DNA from 2 places in the Variovorax stachyos genome. Region 2 is predicted to be linked to the other one. Evidence: riboswitches for the same ligand, from Rfam matches in the RefSeq annotation. Region 2 holds a riboswitch; the other holds the start of a gene.

Region 1 (6,282 bases), on a different contig from region 2:
GCCGCCAGCGCCAGCCAGCGCGCGCCCTGCGCCGGTTGCGCCGCGTGCGACTCGTTCCACCACCACAGAGCGATCCAGGCGGACAGCACGAACAGCGCGACGCCCATGTCGATCAGCGCGTTCGAGTAGTCGCCGATGCCGAGCCAGATGCCGGCGGCCGCACAGGCCAGCACGCGATTGAGATGCTGCACGCCCAGGCGGTAGATCATCCATACCGACAGCCAGCCGGCCAGCCCGTTCATGAAGTGCGGCAGCGCGTCGTCGCCCACCAGCAGCGCGGCGGCATAGAGCAGGTTGTAGTTGTACGGGAACCAGGGGTAGCGCAGCCACTCGTGGATGCCCAGCGTGCCGGTCTGCGCCACCTGGCGCGCGTAAGGCAGGTGGTACATCAGCTCGTCGAAGGCCGCAGGCGGCGCCAGCGGCGCCACCAGCGTAGGCAGCGCGACCAGCGCCAGCGCGCCGAGGCCGGCCTTCTCGACCCAGGTGAGGGAGGGCCCCGGCTCGAGGGCACGCGCCTGTCGCAGCCATGCGGGGAACTGCACGCAGGCCGCGGCAAAGCCGACCGCGACGGGCAGCAGCACGCCGGGAACATTGAGCAGCCCCGCGATGCCGAGGGCCTGGAACACGCAGATGAAGATGCCCACGCCGAGCGCCATGGCCATGGCCATCTCGAGCCAGAAGTCGCGGTGCACCGGCGCACCGAGGCGCGCGAACACCGCCCGGCCGAAGCCCCAGCAGGCGGCGACGAAGATCGCGAGCGCCGCGTAATGCGCGGCTGCGAAGGTCAGTTTCTCGACCAGCATCAGAGATTGGGCGCCAACAGCCGCTCAAGGTCGGCTTCGCTCTCGTGGCGCCGTGCGGCCTGGTCCTGCAACTGGTCGCGCCCGATCTTGCCGACGTTGAAGTAGGTGGCCTCGGGATGGCTCAGGTAGAAGCCGCTGACGCTGGCGGCGGGCATCATGGCCAGGCTTTCCGTCAGCGTCATGCCGATGTCCTGGCACTGCAGCAGCTCGAACATCGGCCCCTTCACGCTGTGGTCCGGGCAGGCCGGATAACCGGGCGCCGGGCGGATGCCGCGGTACTTTTCGGCAATCATCGCCTCGTTGCTCAGCGCCTCGTCGGGCGCATAGCCCCAGAGGTCGGTGCGCACGCGGTGGTGAAGCGCCTCGGCGAATGCCTCCGCCAGCCGGTCGGCCAGCGCCTTCAGCATGATGGCCGAGTAGTCGTCGAGGTCGTCGAGGAAGAACTTCTCCTTCTTCTCGACGCCGATGCCGGCAGTGACTGCGAACATGCCCACGTAGTCGGCCAGGCCGCTGTCGCGCGGCGCCACGAAATCTGCCAGGCAGCGGCTGGGGCGCATCACGCCGTCGATCGCCTGCTTCTCGGTCTGCTGCCGCAGGCCGTACCAGGTGAGTGCGGTCTTGGTGCGCGTCTCGTCGGTGTAGATCACGATGTCGTCGTCGTTCACGGTGTTGGCGGGCCAGAAGCCGATCACGCCGTTGGCGGTGAGCCAGCGGCCCTCGATCAGGCGCTTGAGCATGCGCTGCCCGTCGCCGAAGACGCGCACCGCTTCGCTGCCCACCACCTCGTCCTTGAGGATCGCGGGGAAGGGCCCGGCCAGGTCCCAGGTCTGGAAGAAAGGCCCCCAGTCGATGTACTTCGCGAGCTCGCTGAGGTCGAAGTTGCGGAACATGCGCCGCCCGGTGAACTTGGGCACCGGCGGCACGTAGCCCTTCCAGTCGATCGGCGTCCTGTTGGCGCGCGCCTTGGCCAACGGCCACAGCGGCACCTGCTTCTTGCTGGCATGCAGCTGCCGGACCTTGTCGTAGTCGGCGTTGAGCTCGTCGATGTAGGCGGTGGCCTGCTCCGAGAGCAGCGACTGCGCCACGCTCACGCTGCGCGAGGCGTCGGGCACGTAGACCACCGGCCCCTCGTAGTGCGGCGCGATCTTCACGGCCGTGTGCACGCGGCTGGTGGTAGCGCCGCCGATCAGGAGCGGGATCTTGCGGATGCGGAAGTGCTCGTCCTTCTGCATCTCGCCGGCGACGTACTGCATTTCCTCGAGGCTGGGCGTGATCAGGCCCGACAGGCCCACGATGTCCGCGCCCTCGACCTTGGCGCGCGCCAGGATCTCGTGGCAAGGAACCATCACGCCCATGTTCACCACCTCGAAGTTGTTGCACTGGAGCACGACGGTGACGATGTTCTTGCCGATGTCGTGCACGTCGCCCTTGACGGTAGCGATGACGATCTTGCCCTTGGTGCGCACGTCGCGGCCGGCGGCCTCGTCCTGGCGCTTCTCTTCCTCGATGTAGGGGATCAGGTGGGCGACGGCCTGCTTCATCACGCGCGCCGACTTCACCACTTGCGGCAGGAACATCTTGCCGGCGCCGAACAGGTCGCCGACCACGTTCATGCCGTCCATCAGCGGGCCCTCGATCACGTGCAGCGGGCGGCCGCCCTTGGCGAGGATGGCGCGGTAGGCCTCCTCGGTGTCCTCGACGATGAAGTCGGTGATGCCGTGCACCAGCGCATGCGACAGGCGCTGGTTGACCGACACCGGCTGCTCGGGCGTGCCGCGCCACTCGAGCTTCTTGCTGTCGTCCTTGGCGCCGCTCTTGGCGGTTTCGGCCACTTCAACCAGGCGCTCCCCTGCGTCGGGCCGGCGGTTGAGCACCACGTCTTCCACGCGCTCGCGCAAGGACGGCTCGAGGTCGTCGTAGACGCCCACCATGCCCGCGTTGACGATGCCCATGTCCATGCCCGCCTGGATCGCGTGATAGAGGAACACCGTGTGGATGGCCTCGCGCACCGGGTCGTTGCCGCGGAAGCTGAAGCTTACGTTCGACACCCCGCCCGAGACCTTGGCGCCCGGCAGGTTCTTCTTGATCCAGCGCGTGGCCTCGATGAAGTCGACCGCGTAGTTGTTGTGCTCCTCGATGCCGGTGGCGATCGCGAAGATGTTGGGGTCGAAGATGATGTCCTCGGGCGGGAAGCCCACTTCATCCACCAGGATGCGGTAGGCCCGTTCGCAGATTTCGATCTTGCGCTGGTACGTGTCGGCCTGGCCCTTCTCGTCGAAGGCCATCACCACCGCGGCCGCGCCGTAGCGGCGCAGCAGCGTGGCCTGGTGCTTGAAGCTCTCCACGCCCTCCTTCATGCTGATCGAGTTGACGATGCCCTTGCCCTGGATGCAGCGCAGGCCCGCCTCGATCACCTCCCACTTGGAGCTGTCGACCATGATCGGCACGCGCGCGATGTCGGGCTCGCTGGCGATCAGGTTCAGAAAGCGCACCATCGCGGCCTTGCTGTCGAGCATGGCCTCGTCCATGTTGATGTCGATCACCTGCGCGCCGTTCTCGACCTGCTGGCGGGCCACCGCCAGCGCCTCCTCGAACTGGCCGTTGAGAATCATGCGGGCGAAAGCCTTGGAGCCGGTGACGTTGGTGCGTTCGCCGATGTTGACGAACAGCGTGCCCGCGCCGATCTGCACCGGCTCCAGGCCGGACAGCTTCATCGGGGGGACTTGGACGGGAGAAGTGGAATCTGAAGACATGTACTCACCTGCGAACGGGGTTCAGGCGAGCGTCGTTGCACTCCAGCGAATGGAAGCCCAAGCCTGACGCGGCGCCCTGGTCAAGGGAGGCCGCGCTGCAACGCTCCTTGGGAGCCGGGGATTTTACGCCGGCTTCGCGGCCCCGGACGCCGACGCGGGCAGGCCGAAGATCCCGTCGAAGGCCCAGTTGAAGATGAAGGTGTAGACCAGAAAGAACACCACCAAGCCCAGGTCCATCACCAGCGCCTGCCACAGGCTCACGTCCAACCACCAGGCGAAGACCGGCACCAGGAAGGCCACCAGCCCGCCCTCGAAGCCGATCGCGTGGGCGATGCGGCGGCGCAGGCTGCGTCCACGTACGGTTTGGCGCGACTCCCAGCGCTCGAACAGGGCGTTGAAGCTGAGGTTCCAGAGAATGGCGATGGCCGAGGCCAGCACCGCCGCCACGCCTGAATGGCCGGCGCTCTGCCCCGTCATTAGTGCCAGTCCCGCACTTGCCACAATGATGGCGATGCCCTCGTAGAGCGTGATGTAAAGGACGCGGCGCTTGAGCCCTTGCATGAAATCGATCCTGTGGTGCTGTGGATCCGCTCGACTTTATGTGTCTGTTGCTGATATAAAAAGTCATCTTCTTTCAGGTTTTCTGATAGCCGATGAGTTTCACCAGCGACAACGTGGAGGTTTTCCTCGCCGTGCTCGACCACGGCTCGTTCTCGGCCGCCGCGCGCGCCCTGCACCGCGTGCCCTCGGCGGTCAGCATGGCGATCGCCAACCTCGAAGCCGAGCTGGACCTCGCCTTGTTCGACCGCAAGGGACGTGAGCCCCAGCCGACGCCCGCCGCGCGTTCGCTGGAGCCGCAGGCCCGTTTGCTGGCGGCGCAGCTGCAGCAATTACAGGTGCAGGCACTGGCCCTCACCCGGGGTCTGGAGAACCGGCTGACCCTCGCCATCGCGCCCGAGCTGCTGGCCGCGCCTTGGAGCGGCGCGTTGGCCACACTCGCGCAGGAGTATCCGCAGCTGGAGGTCGAGGTGCTGGCCGCGCCGCAGGACGACGCGCTGGCGCTGCTGCACAGCGGCCGCGCGCAGCTGGCGCTGGTCTTCGAACGCCCGAGCCTGGACGGCCGCGAGGCCTTTCACGAGGTCGCCAACGAGATGATGGTGGCCGTGATCGCGCCAGGCCATCCGGTGCTGGCCGGTGCCGGCGGGCGGCTGCGCGAGGATCACCTGAGGACGACCCGGCAGATCGTCGTGGCGGGCCGCGACCTGGCCACCCGTGACCCGCGCTTCGAGTTCGCGCGCCATGTCTGGCGCACGGACAACGCGCTGGCGGCGCTAAGCCTGATCACCGCCGGGCTGGGCTGGGGTTGGCTGCCGCGCAACTTCGCCCGGCCGCATGTGGCGGCCGGCGCTCTGCTCGAGATCCCTTTCGAGAACCTCTCGAACGGGTTGGACCTGTGGGTGGACGTGGTCTGGTCGCGCGAACGCCCACTGGGCCTGGGAGCGCAGCGCTTCGTGGCGCTGATCGCGCGCAAGAAGGACTAGGGTTGATCGTTCGACGGCGGCCGGTTGATCCGGTCAAGCTGCCGTTGCCGCAGATCCGCGCCAGGCATGGCCGGCGCCGGGCCCGGCGCGGGACTTGGCGCCGGCGGGCGGCCGGCCGCTTGGCCCGGGTGCATTTGCGGGGGGCGAGCGCCCGGCTGCATGCCCGGCGGCTGGGCGTGCTGGGGCGGCCGGACGCCAGCATCGCCCCGCGGCGGACGGAAGTCGTGGCCAGGTTGGGGGGGTTGGACGCCAGCATCGCCCCGCGGCGGGCGGAAGTCGTGGCCGGGCTGCGGCGGACGGACGTCACGGTCAGGCCGCGGCGGCCGGAAGCCGTGCTCCGGCGGCGGACGCTGCCCGGGCGGCGGTTGCCAGCCAGGTTGCGGCCGGAAGCCTGGGTCCGGATGGGGCTGGTAGCCAGGGCCCGGGCGCGGCCGGTACCCCGAGTCGCGGTCATGCCAGGGCCGGGGCTCCCAATTCGGCCTCGGCGGCGGCACCGGACGCCATCCCGCCACCGGCGGTGGCGGCCGCCCATGCCACCAGCGCGGCTCGCGGTACCAGGGCCGGTCGCGGTAGTGGTCGGCCCAGTAGTTGCCGATCGTGAAGCCGACGATCGGCACGCCGATGGTCGCCCCGTATGTTGCCAGGGGGAGGCGCCGATCCTCGTAGACGTAGTCGATGGCGTCTGCATATACCCACCCGCGCAGGCCATCGGGCAGCACCACGTCGCACCACCTGTAGCCGCTGGTGCAGCCCAGCACCTCGAAGGGTTGGCCCCGCCCCAGCCGCGCCACCACCGGGTAGTCGCCCGAAGGGCCTGCTCGAAGATTGACGGTGCCGCGCGCGACGGCCTCCTGGGCCGCCGCGGCGACCGGAAGCACTAGGGCTAGGGTTCCGATGCCGATCCAGCGCTGCGCGAGCTTGCTGTTCATGGTGCCTCCTTGATGAACTTTCGGGGCAGACCGCGTGCCCGGGCATTGCCTTTCGGCGACGGCCTGACCGTCCAACGGGCCCGCTCGGGAGGCGGTGCACCGCCATAACCCTTGGAGAGCTTCTTCATCCGACCTTTACAGGAGGCCGGCGGCGGGGCGGATTCACTGAAGGTACCTTCGCCTTCGGCTGCGGTACGAGCCCCTTCGGAACGGCCGGGCGAGGGCTCAGGCGGCTTCGGGATAGAAGGCTGCTCGG
Region 2 (6,282 bases):
CGCAGACCACCTTCGCGCGGGAGAAGGCGCTCATCGAGAAGCTCGGCCTGGCCAAGCCGCAGTAAAGCTGGTGGGGGCTGGTGCCGAAGCAGCCCGGCTTGCATTTGCTGCGTCCGGCCCCAGTTCCCGGGAATGACCGCGCCGGAGTTCCCGATGAACGAATCACTGCACGTCGTCTGTCCGCATTGCCACACCACCAACCGCGTGCGCCAGGCACAGCTGGGCAGCGCGCCCGACTGCGGCAGCTGCCACCGCCCGCTCTTCACCGGCCATTCGACCGCGCTGGACCAGGCGGCCTTCGAGCGCCACATCGGCCGCAATGAAATCCCGGTGCTGGTGGACTTCTGGGCGCCCTGGTGCGGCCCCTGCCGTCAGATGGCGCCGGGCTTCGAGCAGGCGGCGGCGCAGCTCGAGCCGCAGGTGCGCCTGGCGAAGGTCGATACCGAAGCGGTGCCGGCGCTGGCCACGCGCTTCAACATCCGCAGCATCCCGACCCTGGCCCTGTTCCGCGGCGGCCGCGAGATCGCGCGCCAGGCCGGTGCGATGGGCCCGGCGGATATCGTGCGCTGGGCTCGCGCGCAGCTGGGCTGAGTCCTCGTGGGCCGTCGCCCGCGCATTTGCGCGAGCGGTCGGCTTCACGGTCGCGCCCTGAAGAAGCGGCAGGGCGGCTTCAGCCGCGTGCCTGGAGAATGGCGGCCGCGACCTCGGCAAAGCCCGCGCCTCGCTCGCTGGGCGCCACGTAGCGCGGCAAGTGCGCCAGCGCCGTCTCGAAGCGCCGCACATTGGCGACGCCCACGCTGTGGGCGAAATGCTCGAACATCAGCGCGTCGTTGGTCGAGTCGCCCACGTAGGCCCAGCGTTGCATCTCGTCATCGAGCGGCCGGGCCCAGAGCTCGCGCACGATCCAGCGCGCGCCTTCCAGCTTGTTGTGCTCGCCGTACCAGCCGTTGATGTGGATGCTGCTCACAGTGGCGTGCATGCCTTCGCTGCGCATCAGGTCGGCCACCTGCGCGATGGTGGCGTCGTCGAGCCGGGTGAATTCGCTGTGGTCGATGGCGATGTCGCATTCCCGGCCGGTGGAATCTGCGGCGCGGCGCGCGCCGGGGATCTCGCGCTCGATGCGGCCGAGCACGGCCTGCATGCGTTCGAAGTTGCGCGCCCGGGTCGCGGCATCCTGCTGGTAGCGCTTCTCGATGCGGTCTGCCGCGGTGCGCACCAGTGCGACGGCGCCGTTCTCCGCCACGATCGCATCGACCGGCCAGAGGCTCGCGAAGGGCTCGCTCCAGCCTACCGGTCGGCCGGTCACGGCCACGAGGTTCAGCCCGGCGGCCTGCAACGCGCTCATCGCGTCGAGCGCATCCGGCGTGACGGCGCCCTCGGTGGTCAGCGTGTCGTCGATGTCGGTGAACACGCCGACGAGCTGCGCGCGCGCCTCGATCGGCCAGGCGTCGAGCGGGAGCATCAGCCGGCCGCCGGGCCGCCCCAAGGGCGGCTGCGCCCCCTTGGGGGGCAGCGAGGACACGTCAGTGCCGAGCGTGGGGGGCATTGTCAGCCTGCGCTCTGCAGGGCCAGGCCCGCATGCTCGCGCAGCGGATGGAAATGGATCTTCGGAAAGCGCTCCTGCGCCAGCCGCACGTCGTAGGGTGAGGTGCACAGGTACGCCAGCGTGTCGGCCGCATCGCGCGCCATGCGCGCCGGGTAGGCGTCGGTGAAGGCGCGCAGCTCGGCCGGCGTGTCGGCCGTGATCCAGCGCGCACCGGTGTACTGGCAGCCTTCCAGCCGCACGTCGGCGTCGTACTCGGTCTTCAGGCGGTGCTGCACCACCTCGAACTGCAGCTGCCCTACCGCGCCCAGAAGCATCGGGCCGCCCACTTCGGGCCGGAACACCTGGATCGCGCCTTCCTCGCCCAACTGGGCCAGGCCCTGCTGCAGCTGCTTGGTGCGCAGCGGGTTCCTGAGGATCACGGTCATGAAGAGCTCGGGCGCGAAGAAGGGCAGGCCGGTGAACTGCAGCGAGGCGCCGTCGGTGATGGTGTCGCCCAGTTGCACGCCGCCGTGCGTGGTGAAGCCGACGATGTCGCCCGCGTAGGCCTCCTCCACCGCTTCGCGCCGCTGGCTCATGAAGGTGACCACGCTGGTCGGACGCAGCTCCTTGCCGGTGCGCTGCACCTTGAGCTTCATGCCGGGCGTGTACTTTCCCGACGCCATGCGCACGAAGGCGATGCGATCGCGGTGGTTGGCGTCCATGTTGGCCTGCACCTTGAACACCACACCGGCGAAGTCCTTGTCATCAGGCTTGATCTCGCGCACCACCGGCTGGCGGTTGACCAGGGTGGTGCTGGTACGCGGCTGCGGTGGCGGCGCAAGCTCGACCAGCGCGTCGAGCACCTCCATCACGCCGAAGTTGTTGACGCCGGAACCGAAGAAGACCGGCGTCTGCTTGCCCGACAGGAAGGCCTCGCGGTCCCAGGCCGGCGAGGCGCCGGTGGCGAGCTCCATGCTCTCCATGGCGGTTTCGAACTCGTGGCCGAAGCGCTTCTTCAGCGCTTCGGGCTCGGCCAGCGCGACGGTTTCGAAGTCCTGCGGCAGGCGCTCGCTGCCCGACTCGAACACCGTCATCGCCTTCGTGCGCAGATTCACGATGCCGCCGAAGCTCTTGCCCTGGCCCACCGGCCAGGTCATGGGCACGCAGGGCATGCCCAGCTCGCGCTCGATTTCGTCGAGCAGCTCGAGCGGCTCGCGCACCTCGCGGTCCATCTTGTTGACGAAGGTGATGATGGGCGTGTCGCGCTGGCGGCAGACCTCGATCAGGCGCCGGGTCTGCGCTTCGACGCCGTTGGCCGCGTCGATCACCATCAGGGCCGAGTCGACCGCGGTCAGCACGCGGTAGGTGTCCTCGGAGAAGTCCTTGTGGCCCGGCGTGTCCAGCAGGTTGATCACGTGCTCGCGGTAGACCATCTGCATCACCGAGCTGGCCACGGAGATGCCGCGCTGCTTCTCGATCTCCATCCAGTCGGAGGTGGCATGGCGCGAGGCCTTGCGCGCCTTCACCGAGCCTGCGATCTGGATCGCGCCGGAGAACAGCAGCAGCTTCTCGGTCAGCGTGGTCTTGCCGGCGTCGGGGTGGGAAATGATCGCGAAGGTGCGACGGCGGCGGGTTTCGGAGGCGAAGGACATGGGAGTGAACGCGGTGCACGCTCACGGGCGCGGGCGGCTGGTAGGCAAAGCTCGTGATTTTAGCGAGAGCGGCTCACATCGGCGGCGTGAAGCCGTTGCGCCCGACCAGCATGCGCAAGGCAGTGGGTCGGCCGTCCTTCACCTGCGCGGTGATCACCACCTTGGCCCCCGGCACCACCAGGGCGGCCTGATCGGCGTTGCCCGGCTTGAAGGTCACGACCGGCGTGCCGGGCGGCACGATGACGGTCTGCTCGCCGTCCTTGTACTTGAGCAGCAGCTTGTGCCCGCCCGGCGCCGAGGACGGGGCAGCTTCGAGCTGGGCCACGGTGGCGTTGGTCATCGTGCTCTGGGGCATGAGGTCCCAGGGGCGAAAGCCTTCGCCCGTCCCGCGTGCGGCCTCCGGGAACACAAGGACTTCGACGGCCCGCTGCGTGCCGTCCGGCTGCGGCATCGCGCCGGCACCGACGAAGCTGCCCGGCTTGATGTCGGCCAGCGTGAGCGGGACGACCTCGGAGACGTTCATGTCGGCGGGACGGACCATCGTCACGGTTTCCCCGCTGCGGTCCTTGACCGTGAGCGAAGCGGCGTCGACACGCTCGATGACGCCACGCACGCGCACGGTCTCCTGCGCGAAGGCAGTGACGGACACTGCGGCCGAGGCGGCGACCACGAGCGAGGTGGCAAGGGCTTTGAATATGGGCATGGGGGTTGAGGGGTGGCAGTCCGGGACGAACCGGAAGCAGTCTAGGACGATCGGCAAATCGCTGCTGGCCGCCGAAGTGCCGCACACGCTAAAATGCCGCCTTCCGAGGAGCGTTGCAGCGCCGCCAGGCGTGAGGCTCGGACCACACATCGCAACCACGCTCAACCGCTGTTCTCGCGGGTGAGTCTGTTCCGCCAGAACCCCGAAAGCAGCGGCCTCACTCAAACTTGTTTGGAGTCCTCATGAGCGCCGTACTCAAAGCTTCCCCGGTGTCCACTGCCGACCAGGCGATCGCCGACCTGTCCCTTGCCGCCTGGGGCCGCAAGGAAATCAAGATAGCCGAAACCGAAATGCCCGGCCTGATGGCCATCCGCGAAGAATTCGCCAAGAGCCAGCCGCTGAAGGGCGCCCGGATCACCGGCTCGCTGCACATGACGATCCAGACCGCGGTGCTGATCGAGACCCTGCAAGCCCTGGGCGCCACGGTGCGCTGGGCTTCGTGCAACATCTTCTCGACCCAGGACCACGCGGCCGCAGCTATCGCCGCCGCCGGCACGCCGGTGTTCGCCATCAAGGGCGAGTCGCTCGAGGACTACTGGGACTACACCCACCGCATCTTCGACTTCGGCCCCAAGGGCGCGGCCGGCGAAGGCCCGAACATGATCCTGGACGACGGCGGCGACGCCACGCTGCTGATGCACCTGGGCCAGAAGGCCGAGAAGGACCAGGGCGTGCTGGCCAACCCGACCAGCGACGAGGAGCGCATCCTCTACGCGGCTATCAAGGCCAAGCTGGCCGTCGATCCCACCTGGTACACCCGCAAGTCGGCCGAGATCATCGGCGTGACCGAGGAGACCACCACGGGCGTGCACCGCCTCAACGAAATGGCCGCCAAGGGCACGCTGCTGTTCCGCGCCATCAACGTGAACGACTCGGTGACCAAGAGCAAGTTCGACAATCTCTACGGCTGCCGCGAGTCGCTGGTGGACGGCATCAAGCGCGCCACCGACGTGATGATCGCCGGCAAGGTGGCGGTGGTGGCCGGCTACGGCGACGTGGGCAAGGGCTCGGCCCAGGCGCTGCGCGCGCTCAGCGCGCAGGTGTGGGTGACCGAGATCGACCCGATCAACGCGCTGCAGGCCGCGATGGAAGGTTATCGCGTCGTGACCATGGAATATGCCGCCGACAAGGCCGACATCTTCGTCACCACGACCGGCAACAAGGACGTCATCACGCACGCCCACATGCTCGCAATGAAGGACCAGGCGATCGTCTGCAACATCGGCCACTTCGACAACGAGATCGAGGTCGCCTCCCTCGAGAAGTACGAGTGGGAAGAGATCAAGCCGCAGGTCGACCACGTGATCTTCCCGGACGGCAAGCGCATCATCCTGCTGGCCAAGGGCCGACTGGTGAACCTGGGCTGCGGCACGGGCCATCCGAGCTACGTGATGAGCTCCTCCTTCGCCAACCAGACGATCGCGCAGATCGAGCTCTTCACCAAGCCCGACGCCTATCAGGTCGGCAAGGTCTACGTGCTGCCCAAGCACCTGGACGAGAAGGTTGCGCGCCTGCAGCTTTCCAAGCTCAGGGCCGAGCTCACGGTGCTGACGGACGCGCAGGCCGCGTACATCGGCGTCAACAAGAACGGCCCCTACAAGCCGGACAGCTACCGCTATTGAGCGGGGGCCGCGCAACGCCGTGCGCGCCGACCAGTTGCTCGTCGAACGCGGCTTGGCCGCTTCGCGCTCGCAGGCCGTGCGTTTGATCGCAGGGGGCCTGCGCTGGCGCGACGGTGCGCTCTGGCGCACGGTGGCCAAGAACGGCGAGGACCTGCCGAAGGATGCCGAACTCGAACTGCTCGACCCGGCCGAAGCGCGCTATGTCTCGCGCGGCGGGCTCAAGCTCGAGGGCGCGCTGGCTGCGGCTGGCATCGAGGTACGCGGCAGGCGTTGCCTCGACGTCGGCCAGTCGACCGGCGGCTTCACCGACTGCCTGTTGCAGCAAGGGGCCGTGCACGTGGTGGGTGTCGATGTCGGACATGGCCAGCTGCATCCGCGGCTGCGCGGCGATTCGCGCGTCACTGCGCTCGAGGGGGTCAATGCGCGCGTGCTCGACGCCTCGGCCTGGGGCGCCGCATCGCCGGCGCAGACGCAGTTCGACCTGATCGTCGGCGACCTGTCCTTCATTTCGCTCACGCTCGTGCTGCCTGCCCTTGTTCCTCTGCTCGCTGCGACAGGCGAACTCCTGATGCTGGTCAAGCCTCAATTCGAATTGCAGCCAGGCCAGATCGGCAAGGGCGGCATCGTGCGCGATGACTCGCTCTATCCGTTGGTCGAGCAGCGCCTGCGCGCGGCCTGCGACGCCCTCGGCCTGCAGGTACGGGGCTGGTTCGACAGTCC

The links. Region 2 has a riboswitch for S-adenosylhomocysteine ahead of ahcY (adenosylhomocysteinase). Riboswitches for the same ligand answer to the same signal wherever they lie in the genome.
Region 1: another riboswitch for S-adenosylhomocysteine. It lies ahead of metH (methionine synthase); the one in region 2 lies ahead of ahcY (adenosylhomocysteinase).

Annotation. Positions count from the first base shown of each region.
Region 1 covers NZ_JBLFFN010000008.1:115,376-121,657, forward strand. The annotation lists gene ACMGEZ_RS16760 (ArnT family glycosyltransferase) at 1-803, opposite strand, end outside; gene metH (methionine synthase) at 803-3,556, opposite strand; S-adenosyl-L-homocysteine riboswitch at 3,577-3,671, opposite strand; gene ACMGEZ_RS16770 (PACE efflux transporter) at 3,680-4,117, opposite strand; gene ACMGEZ_RS16775 (LysR family transcriptional regulator) at 4,210-5,097, shown strand; gene ACMGEZ_RS16780 (SH3 domain-containing protein) at 5,094-6,026, opposite strand; gene ACMGEZ_RS16785 (homocysteine S-methyltransferase family protein) at 6,252-6,282, opposite strand, start outside.
Region 2 covers NZ_JBLFFN010000001.1:84,747-91,028, forward strand. The annotation lists gene ACMGEZ_RS00400 (tripartite tricarboxylate transporter substrate binding protein) at 1-65, shown strand, start outside; gene trxC (thioredoxin TrxC) at 154-591, shown strand; gene ACMGEZ_RS00410 (HAD-IIB family hydrolase) at 671-1,462, opposite strand; gene ACMGEZ_RS00415 (peptide chain release factor 3) at 1,549-3,177, opposite strand; gene ACMGEZ_RS00420 (hypothetical protein) at 3,251-3,880, opposite strand; S-adenosyl-L-homocysteine riboswitch at 3,980-4,050, shown strand; gene ahcY (adenosylhomocysteinase) at 4,123-5,562, shown strand; gene ACMGEZ_RS00430 (TlyA family RNA methyltransferase) at 5,582-6,282, shown strand, end outside.